Regions from separate parts of the Mesorhizobium sp. Ca11 genome, predicted to be linked through region 3. Evidence: predicted binding sites of a transcription regulator. Region 3 holds the regulator's gene; each other region holds the start of a gene.

Region 1 (3,274 bases), on a different contig from region 3:
TCATGGCTCGCCAGCACGATGCCGCGCTCCTGGCAGGCGGCCGAGATGAAGACGCGGTTCGGACCGGAATTGCGGGCCGATTCGGCCATCCGCTTCTCGCAGAATTTCTGGAAGTCGCGGTCCGTCAGCTTCAGCTTGCGCTGGTAGTAATAGGCATAGGTCTCGAGGTTGACGAACTGGCGCTGTCCGGGCGCATGGTCCATCAGCGAGGCGAGCTTAACCCGCTCGTCGGTCTCGAAATTGGCGAAAGCCTCGAGGCAGTCCGGCGCCGAGACCTCGCAACGCAGGTGGATGAAATGGTCGGCCCTGAGCCGATCCTGGCGCACGCTGTCCTCGATGGCGTCGGCCAGCTTGCGAACGTCGTCGGATTTCAGGTCGGCATCCTCGTCCATGCCGACGCGCAGGGCGTCGAGCACCGTGGTGATGCCGGCGGTCGCGACCTGGGCGTCATGGGCAAGCACGGCGGCGATCGGGTTCCAGCGCACTTTCGGGCGCGGCGCGTAATGACCTTCGAGGTGATCGGTGTGCAGCTCGACGAGACCCGGGATGATGTAATCGCCGCCCATGTCCTCGCCGGCGCGGACGGCACCGGGCTCGACGGCGGCAATCAGGCCGTCGCGCAACAACAGCGAGCCCTTGACGATTTCGTCGGGCAACACGATGCGGGCATTGGTGAGAACGGTTTCGGCGGTCATCTCGGGCGGTCCTATCTCAAGCAGTCGTTTCAGAGCAATTCCAGGAAAAGTGCTTTGCGGTTTTCCGTCCGGAATTGCGTAAACAAAAAGATAGGGCGGTTCAGCGTTTCCGCGGATCCGTCCTATGCGGTCTTGCGGGCGGGGCTGCGGCCAAGCGCATGATGGGAAAGCACCATGAACGGGGCGCCGGGCTCGCTTTCGACGAACAATGTCAGCGCATCCACCGGCACGGGCTGCCGCAGCACGTCGGCGAACAGGCCGTCGATCGCTGCACGAAGACGTGGGCTTTCCTGTGGCCCGACCCGCCCCGACAGCGTCATGTGGAAGCGGAACGTGTCAAAGACGTAAGGATAGCCCCATTGGCAAAGGTTGCGAAACTCGTCCGGCTTCAGCGCATCGGGGCTGCGGCGCTCGATCTCGGCCTCGGTCAGCGGCGCGCGGAACGGATCGAAGGCGCGCACCACCTCGCCGGCGAAATCGTTGAGCGGCGCGAACTGCGCTTCCGGCACCAGCGCGAAAAAGCCGTCGATTTGGCCGACGACCAGACGCGGGATGATCACAGGCGGCGTCGCCTCGGCGAAAGCGTCGAGCGCGGCGCGCAGCGAGGCTTCCGTCTCGTCCGGCGCCAGCCGGAACGGCGCTTTCAGGGTCGCGTGGAATCCGTAGCGCCGGGCAGAGGCAGTATGGAAAGCGACTTCCGCGGCCGACAGATCGCCTACGGCCTCGACCGGCCGCGTCGCCGCGCCAAACGGGTCGCGGCCCAGCCAGTTGGCGGCAATGCGCGCCAGCTTCTCGTCCTGCCCCGGGGTGTAGTAGATCGCGTAGCGCATGGGCGTTCCTCGTCAAGCGCGCTGCGCGCCCCAAAGGAATATGCGACGCGCTTCAAGTCATTGTCTTGGCAAGTCGTGGCCCAAACGCCGGAGCGCTTGCGGCGACATGCACCGGAACCGCTGCCATAGGTGATTTCCATGACGGATTGACGAAGCTTTCGTGGGTTTTCGAAGGCAAGTCCAGCACGGAGCTCGTTAGCCGACGATTTTTCCGGGCTGGACCAACGGCTTTGCCGGCGTGTCGATCAGGCCTTCATCAGCCATTCATGCTCGGGCGCGTTGTGGAATTTCCACGTCCGCTTCGGTCCGGCCATGACGTTGAGGTAATAAAGATCGTAGCCGTGGCAGGCGGCGCAGGGATGATAGCCCTTGGGCACCAGCACGACGTCGCCGTCCTCGATCGCCATCGCCTCGTCCAGCTCGCGCACGCCGTTGCGGTCGGCATCGGTGTAGACGCGTTGGAAGGCAAAGCCCTGCGGCGGGTTGAGGCGGTGATAATAGGTCTCCTCGAGATAGGATTCGGCCGGCAGATTGTCCTGGTCGTGCTTGTGCGGCGGATAGCTCGACGTGTGGCCGCCGGGCGTGATCACCTCGACCACCAGCAGCGAATCAGCCGGCTTGCCCTCGGGCAGGATGTTGGTGACGTAGCGCGTGTTGGTGCCCTTGCCGCGCACCTCCTGGCCGAGATCGTCAGGTCCGATGACGCGCACCGGCAGACGGCCACCGAGGCCAGGCGCCGAGCAGACGGCGAGTTCCAGCTCGGTATCGGCGGTCACCGACCAGTCGGCGCCTTGCGGCACATAGACCGACCACGGCTTGCCTTCGAAGGGCGACATGCGCTCGCCGAGCAGGCCGAGATCCTTGCCGCCGGCCGATGCCTTGCCCTTTCCGGTGACGAACACCAGGCAGACCTCGCGCTCGCCGGTTTTGCCGGACACCGTCTCGCCCGGACGAAGCCGATGCAGGTCGAAACCGACATAGGTCCAGCCGGCGCTTTGCGGCGTGACATGAGCGACATGGCCGTGGGCCTTGTCGGCCTTGACGAGCAGTTTCGACATTTTTGTCTCTCCTATTCCGTTGGCCTTCGTTGGTTGCGGATCAAAGATCTTGCCGGCTGACAGAACCAGCACAACCTTCGAGATTGGCCGAGGCCTCCAAACTTCGTCATTCTAGGGCGAAGCAGGAGCGCAGCTCCGTCGCGGAGACCCTAGAATCCATGCCGTTACCTCAATCGAAGGGCGCTGCGGAGCAGAATTCTGTACCGCAGCGGCTGCTTCGAAGTCACGGAATGGATCCTAGGGTCTGCGCTACGTCGCTGCGCTCCTTGCTGCGCCCTAGGATGACGAAGCGAGGGGCGTTTCGGCTAATCGCCAACGCATGCGATCCGCCATGCACGCAGTATCCGATCCGTAGACGCTTCTGAGCCATGAATTAGTCACTCCTTCGGTCCGGGTTCGGCCTTGTTCTCCTCAATCGGCTTATAGAGATAGAAAAACTGCCACACCGCATAGCCGGCGAAGCCCAGCGCGATGACGCCCCAGAACGGCGTGCCGGACGCGAATTCGATCACCGACCAGACCAGGCAGACCGCGACGACCGCGATACGGCGCCACAGCGGCCGGAAGAAGGGATGCTCATAGTCTTTCATCGCGCCAATCCAGGATTTGCCCAAAGCACAACGGATAAACCGGGCGCCCCGACTAATCCACTGCTCAGGCCGGAAAACCCTGCGTCTCGACCGTATAGCCG
Region 2 (3,274 bases), on a different contig from region 3:
TTGCGCTACATTACCTGTTGCCGTTCATGATCGCCGGCGTTGTCGTGCTGCACATCTGGGCGCTGCATGTCGTGGGCCAGTCGAACCCGACCGGCATCGAGGTCAAGTCGAAGACCGACACCGTCGCCTTCACGCCCTACGCCACCATCAAGGACGCGTTTGGCATGATCGTGTTCCTGTTCGTCTTCGCCTATTTCGTCTTCTACCTGCCGAACTTTCTCGGCCATCCGGACAACTACACGGTCGCCAACCCGCTGAAGACGCCGGCCCACATCGTTCCGGAATGGTACTTCCTGCCGTTCTACGCGATCCTGCGCGCCATCACCTTCAACATCGGCCCGATCAACTCCAAGCTCGGCGGCGTGCTGTGCATGTTCGGCGCCATCGCCATGCTGTTCCTGGTGCCGTGGCTCGACACTTCCAAGGTGCGCTCGGCGGTCTATCGTCCATGGTACAAGCTGTTCTTCTGGCTGTTCGTAGCCGACGCTATCCTGCTCGGCTGGCTGGGCTCGCAGCCGGCGGAAGGCAGCTATGTGTTCATGGCGCAGATGGCGACGCTGTTCTACTTCGCCTTCTTCCTGGTCGTCATGCCGGTGCTCGGCCTGATCGAGACGCCGCGCAGGCTGCCGAACTCGATCACCGAGGCCGTGCTTGAAAAGAAAAAGGGCGGCAGCGGACATCCGGCACGCGCTGCCGCCGCGCCGGAAACCACGGGCTGAGAATCTGAGGGGATTTTGGGTATGAAGAAGATTCTCACCTCGCTGGCGCTGCTTGGCCTGGTGGTCGCGGGCACCGCTGCCATCGCCGCCGAAGAGGAACACAACGCGGCCGCTCCGACGCATTTCCCGATCAACGAACCGAAGGAAATGAGCTGGAGCTTCGCCGGTCCGTTCGGCACCTATGACAAGGCGCAGCTGCAGCGCGGCCTGAAGGTCTACAAGGAAGTCTGCTCGGCCTGCCACTCGATGAACCTGGTGGCTTTCCGCACGCTGGAAGGCCTCGGCTATTCGGAGGCGCAGATCAAGACTTTGGCCGCCGAATACACCATCCATGACGGCCCGAACGATGCCGGCGACATGTTCGATCGTCCCGGCAAGCCGTCGGATCACTTCCCGGCGCCGTTCCCGAACGAGCAGGCCGCGGCATCCGCCAATGGCGGCGCCGCGCCGCCCGACATGTCGCTGCTTGCCAAGGCACGCGGCGTCGAGCGCGGCTTCCCGCGCTTCATCTTCGACATCTTCACCCAGTATGCGCAGGGCGGCCCGGACTACATCCACTCGCTGCTCACCGGCTACGACCAGACGCCGCCGGCCGGCATGGTGATCCCGGAAGGCACGCACTACAACCCGTACTTCCTGTCCGGCGTGTCGTTGAAGATGCCCAAGCCGCTCTCGGACGGCCAGGTGACCTATGACGACGGCTCGCCGCAGACCGTCGACCAGTATGCGCGCGACGTCTCGGCCTTCCTGATGTTCGCGGCCGAGCCGCATCTCGAGGATCGCAAGAAAACCGGCTTCCGCGTCATGATATTTCTGCTGGTCTTCGGCGCATTGGTCTACATGACCAAGCGCAGGGTGTGGGCCGACGTGGCGCACTGAGGCGGCGTCGATCGCAAGAATTTTGAAAGGGCGCCACAAGGCGCCCTTTTGTATTTCGGCGCGCGCAAACCGGGGCGTGTCACATGATCGTCATCGCTCGTGGCGATCCTGCCTCGCACTCACCAAAGGATCGCACCCATGAAAAGATATGCATCGCTCGCGGCGGGTTTCCTGCTGCTTGTCACCGGATATGTCGCCCATGCCGATGAGGCCCAGCCTTTCGTCACCAGCAAGGACATCGACCTGACGATGATCCTGCCGCCGCCACCGGCCAATGACTCGCCGGAAACCAAAGCGGAGCTCGGCGAGGTGCTGACGCTGCAGGTGACACGCACGCCGGAAATGGAAAAGCGCGCCATCGCCGACGCCGAGGAGAATATCTGGCGCTTCGCTGACGTCATGGGCCCGAATTTCAACAAGGAGAAGCTGCCGAAGTTCAGTGCCTTCTTCGATCGCGTCGTGGCGACCGAAGGCGCCGTCGTCGATCCCGCCAAGGATGTCTGGAAGCGGCCGCGGCCCCATCAGCTCAGCGATCTGGTCAAGCCGGTCGTGAAGCTGTCGAGCTCCGGTTCCTGGCCGTCTGGTCATGCGACGGTCGGCACCATGATGGGCATCGTCCTTGCCGACATGGTCCCCGAAAAGCGCGCCGAGATCATGGCGCGCGCGGCCGAATTCGCCCACAACCGCGTGGTCGGCGGCATCCATTATCCGTCCGACATCGAGATGGGCAAGATCTCCGGCAGCGTGATCGCCGCGGTCCTGCTCAACCGTCCCGATTTCAAGGCCGAGTACGAAGTGGCGCGCTCCGAGCTGCGCTCGGATCTCGGCATGTAGCCGCTCGGTAGCGCCTGCTTTTCGAAGGGCGCCTTCGCGATCGGTGCCGATCCTTTGCCGGATGGCTTGTCTCTGGCGCGACATCGCGGTAGCCCTTGTCGGTCGCGTCGGGCAGCAAAGGCCGACGCCGCCAAATCCGACAGCCGGACACGCGGAAAGCCTCGATGAAATCCTCCCTCGAAGACACGCTGCTTGCGGCCATCCGCACCATTCCGGATTATCCCAAGCCCGGCATCCTGTTTCGCGACATCACCACGCTGCTTGGCGACGCGCGCGCCTTCCGCCGCGCCATCGACGAGCTGGTCCATCCCTATGCCGGATTGAAGATCGACAAGATCGCCGGCATCGAGGCGCGCGGCTTCATCCTCGGCGGCGCTGTGGCGCACCAGCTTTCGGCAGGCTTCGTGCCGATCCGCAAGAAAGGCAAGCTGCCCTACGAGACGGTGCGCGTCGCCTACAGCCTCGAATACGGCCTGGACGAGATGGAGATGCACAAGGACGGCGTCTCGCCGGGGGAGAAGGTGATCGTGGTCGACGACCTGATCGCCACGGGCGGCACGGCGGAAGCCGCGGTGAAGCTGCTCAGGCAAATCGGCGCCGACATCGTCGCGGCGTGCTTCGTCATCGACTTGCCCGACCTCGGCGGCCGCCAGAAGCTGGAAGCGCTAGACGTGCCGGTGAGGACGTTGATCGGGTTCGAGGGGCATTGATCTTCCCCTTCTCCCCTTGTGGGAGAAGGTGTCGCCGAAGGCGACGGATGAGGGGTGTTCCAGGGAACGCCAACGTCGCACTTCGCTGGAACACCCCTCATCCGTCTCGGCGCTGCGCGCCGATCCACCTTC
Region 3 (3,274 bases):
CTGAACTTCCTGTCGGTCGCCGTGATCGACTATGCCGGCCAAGTTGTTGCCGAGGAGCAGCAGCGCCTGGACACGCTTGTTATGCCCCGCGACGAGCTGATCGGCGAATGTGTGGCGATCGTGCGGCGCCGGCTGCAGGATCCCGACCTCGACATTGGCAGCGTCGCCCGCATCGCCATGGGCATTCAGGGCATCACCGATTCGCATGCGCGCTCCATGCTGTGGTCGCCGATAACGCCGCTGACCGACATTCCTTTCGCCGACATTCTCGAGAAGGAGTTCGGCATCTCCGCCACCATGGAGAACGACTGCAACATGATGGCGGTGGCGCTGCAATGGCGCGACCCGGAGCGCTATCGCGACGACTTCATCGCCATCCTGTTGTCGCACGGCATCGGCATGGGTCTCGTGCTCAAGGGTGCGCTGTTCACCGGGACGCATTCCTCCGGCGGCGAGTTCGGCCACATGATCCACCGCCCGGGCGGGGCGCTTTGCCGCTGCGGCCGCCGCGGCTGCGTCGAGGCCTATGCCGGCAACTATGCGATCTGGCGCAGCGCCATGAAAATGAGCGAGGACGCCGAGCCAGTCGACGTCGGCGACGCCGACATGCGGGCCCTTGCCGCGAAGGCGCGCGAGAGGGACGGCCCCGAACGGGAGGCTTACCGCCGGGCCGGCGAAGCGCTTGGTTTCGGTCTCGGCAGCCTGTTCGCCCTCATCGACCCGGCGCCTGTCGCCATGGTCGGCGTCAGCGCGGCCGCCTTCGACCTAATCGAGCCGGCGCTAAGGGAAGCGATCGCCCAGACGGCCGGCGGCCAGCACTCCGAATCGATCTCCTTCGACACCGAGCCGAACGAGTTGCCGCTGATCCGCGAAGGCTGCGCCATGCGCGCGCTGACCTTCGTCGACCAGGAGATTTTCGCGCCGGGAGGCCAGGCAAGAGTGGGGACGGGAAAGAACGTGGCCTGAGGCAGCCTTGAAGAGGTCCGGGACAGCAGCAGACGCTTGAATTAGCGAAGGGAAGGCCCCGCAGCTTCGTCATTCCAGGGCGGAGCAGGAGCGAAGCTCCGTCGCGGAGACCCTGGAATCCATGCCGCTACCTCACGCGTCGAGCGCAGCGGCACAGAATTCTGGACTGTCGCAACGCATCGACATCACGGAATGGATCCTCGGATCTGCGCTGCGTCGCTGCGCTCCTTGCTCCGCCCGTGGATGACGAAGCACAAGCGTCTCGGCTAACCGCCAATGCACGCGATCCGATGCTGGAGACACAGAACCCGTCAGCGTCTCGGCCCCCTATCCCTAATCTTCCCTGATCGCGTAACCCGCCCCGCGGATGGTGCGGATGACGTCCGGCATGCGGCCATTGTTGACCGCCTTGCGCAGGCGGCCGACATGGACGTCGACGGTGCGTTCGTCGATATAGATCGTCTCGCCCCAGACATTGTCGAGCAGCTGGCTGCGCGAGAACACCCGGCCGGGATGACGCATCATGAATTCCAGCAGCCGGAACTCGGTCGGGCCGAGCCTGATCTCGCTCTTCTTGCGGTAGACGCGGTGCGACTCGCGGTCGAGCACGATGTCGCCGACCTTGAGCACGCTGGACAGCACCTCCGGCTTGGCGCGGCGCAGCAGCGCCTTGACGCGCGCCATGAACTCCGGCGTCGAGAACGGCTTGACCAGATAGTCGTCGGCGCCGGTCGAGAGGCCGCGCACGCGGTCGCTTTCTTCGCCCCGCGCGGTCAGCATGATGATCGGCAGCCGCTCGGTCTCGGGCCGCATCCTGAGGCGCCGGCAGAGCTCGATGCCGGAAACCGCGGGTACCATCCAGTCGAGCACGAGCAGGTCGGGGACGTTTTCCTGAAGGCGGATTTCGGCCTCGTCGCCGCGGGTCACCACTTCGACCTGGTAACCCTCGGATTCGAGATTGTAGCGGAGCAGCACACCAAGCGGCTCCTCGTCCTCCACCACCATGATGCGTGGCGCGATCATTGGCAGATACCCTTCGTCAGGCCGCCGGCGCCGACATTGTCGTCTCGTCCTGCTTGGGACGATTCGCGGGCAATTGCGTGCCGGTCAGCACATAATAGGCGTTCTCGGCGATGTTGGTCACATGGTCGCCGATGCGCTCGAGATTCTTGGCGCAGAACAGAAGATGCGTGCAGGCGGTTATGTTGCGCGGGTCTTCCATCATGTAGGTCAGGAGTTCCCGGAAGACGGATGTGTATTTGACGTCGATGCGCTCGTCGTCGTTGCGAAGCTTGGCCAGCGCCGTGGCGTCGCCCACCGTATATTCCTGGATCACGGCCTGGACCTGGATCAGCACCAGCTGCGCCATGGAATCGATCGAATGCGTGAGGTCGCGCGGCGCGGCGCTGACGCCGACCGAGCCGACGCGCTTGGCGATGTTCTTGGCGAGGTCGCCGATGCGTTCGAGGTCGCCTGCCATGCGGATCGAGCCGACCACGTTGCGCAGGTCGTCGGCCATCGGCTGGCGCTTGGCGATCAGCGTGATGGCGCGGTCGTCGAGCTCGCGCTGGCGCGCGTCCATGATAGCATCGTCGGAAACGACGCGCTGCGCCATGGCATTGTCGGTCTCGAGCAGGGCCTTGGTCGAAGCGCCGACCATGGAGGCGGCGAGATCGCCCATGTCGTTGATGAGCCGGCTGATCTGCCTCAGATCCTCGTCGAAGGAAGCGACGGTATGTTCGGCCATGATGATGTCCTCGTATGAGCTCAGCCGAAGCGGCCGGTGATGTAGTCCTGCGTGCGCTTTTCGCGGGGCGAGGTGAAGATCTTCTCGGTCCGGTCGAACTCCACCAGCTCGCCCAGATACATGAACGCCGTCTGCCGCGACACGCGCGCCGCCTGCTGCATGTTGTGGGTGACGATGACGATCGTGTAGTCGGCCTGCAGCTCGTCGATCAGTTCCTCGATCTTGGCGGTCGACAGCGGATCGAGCGCCGAGGCCGGCTCGTCGAGCAGGATGACCTCGGGCTTCACAGCAACGGTACGGGCGATGCACAGGCGCTGCTGCTGGCCGCCCGAGAGGCTGAGGCCGCTGGCGTTGAGCTTGTCCTTGACCTCGTTCCAGAGTGCTGCGCGCTTCAGCGCCTGCTCGACGCGGCTGTCCATCTCAGCCTTGCTGATCTTCTCATAGAGCCTGACGCCGAAAGCGATGTTCTCGTAGATCGACATCGGGAACGGCGTCGGCTTCTGAAACACCATGCCGATCTTGGTGCGCAGCAGGTTGAGGTCCTGCGAGCGGTCGAGGATG

Evidence for each region. The regulator PhoB, encoded in region 3, activates phosphate uptake and scavenging genes when phosphate is short. The targets are predictions, from matches to a motif close to TGTCATNNANCTGTCAT.
Region 1: LB538_RS18595 (DUF1045 domain-containing protein) is a predicted target of PhoB. The motif match lies at 1,664-1,680, and genes of this name have one in related genera.
Region 2: LB538_RS06885 (acid phosphatase) is a predicted target of PhoB. The motif match lies at 1,676-1,692, and genes of this name have one in related genera.

Annotation. Positions count from the first base shown of each region.
Region 1 covers NZ_JAIUHU010000010.1:27,280-30,553, forward strand. Annotated here, with positions in the region: gene LB538_RS18590 (alpha-D-ribose 1-methylphosphonate 5-triphosphate diphosphatase) at 1-695, opposite strand, end outside; gene LB538_RS18595 (DUF1045 domain-containing protein) at 818-1,525, opposite strand; gene iolB (5-deoxy-glucuronate isomerase) at 1,771-2,583, opposite strand; gene LB538_RS18605 (DUF3329 domain-containing protein) at 2,961-3,173, opposite strand; gene iolE (myo-inosose-2 dehydratase) at 3,238-3,274, opposite strand, start outside.
Region 2 covers NZ_JAIUHU010000003.1:102,614-105,887, reverse strand. Annotated here, with positions in the region: gene LB538_RS06895 (cytochrome b) at 1-719, shown strand, start outside; gene LB538_RS06890 (cytochrome c1) at 741-1,598, shown strand; gene LB538_RS06885 (acid phosphatase) at 1,737-2,432, shown strand; gene LB538_RS06880 (adenine phosphoribosyltransferase) at 2,597-3,142, shown strand.
Region 3 covers NZ_JAIUHU010000009.1:57,798-61,071, reverse strand. Annotated here, with positions in the region: gene LB538_RS17620 (ROK family protein) at 1-966, shown strand, start outside; gene phoB (phosphate regulon transcriptional regulator PhoB) at 1,300-1,989, opposite strand; gene phoU (phosphate signaling complex protein PhoU) at 2,006-2,713, opposite strand; gene pstB (phosphate ABC transporter ATP-binding protein PstB) at 2,734-3,274, opposite strand, start outside.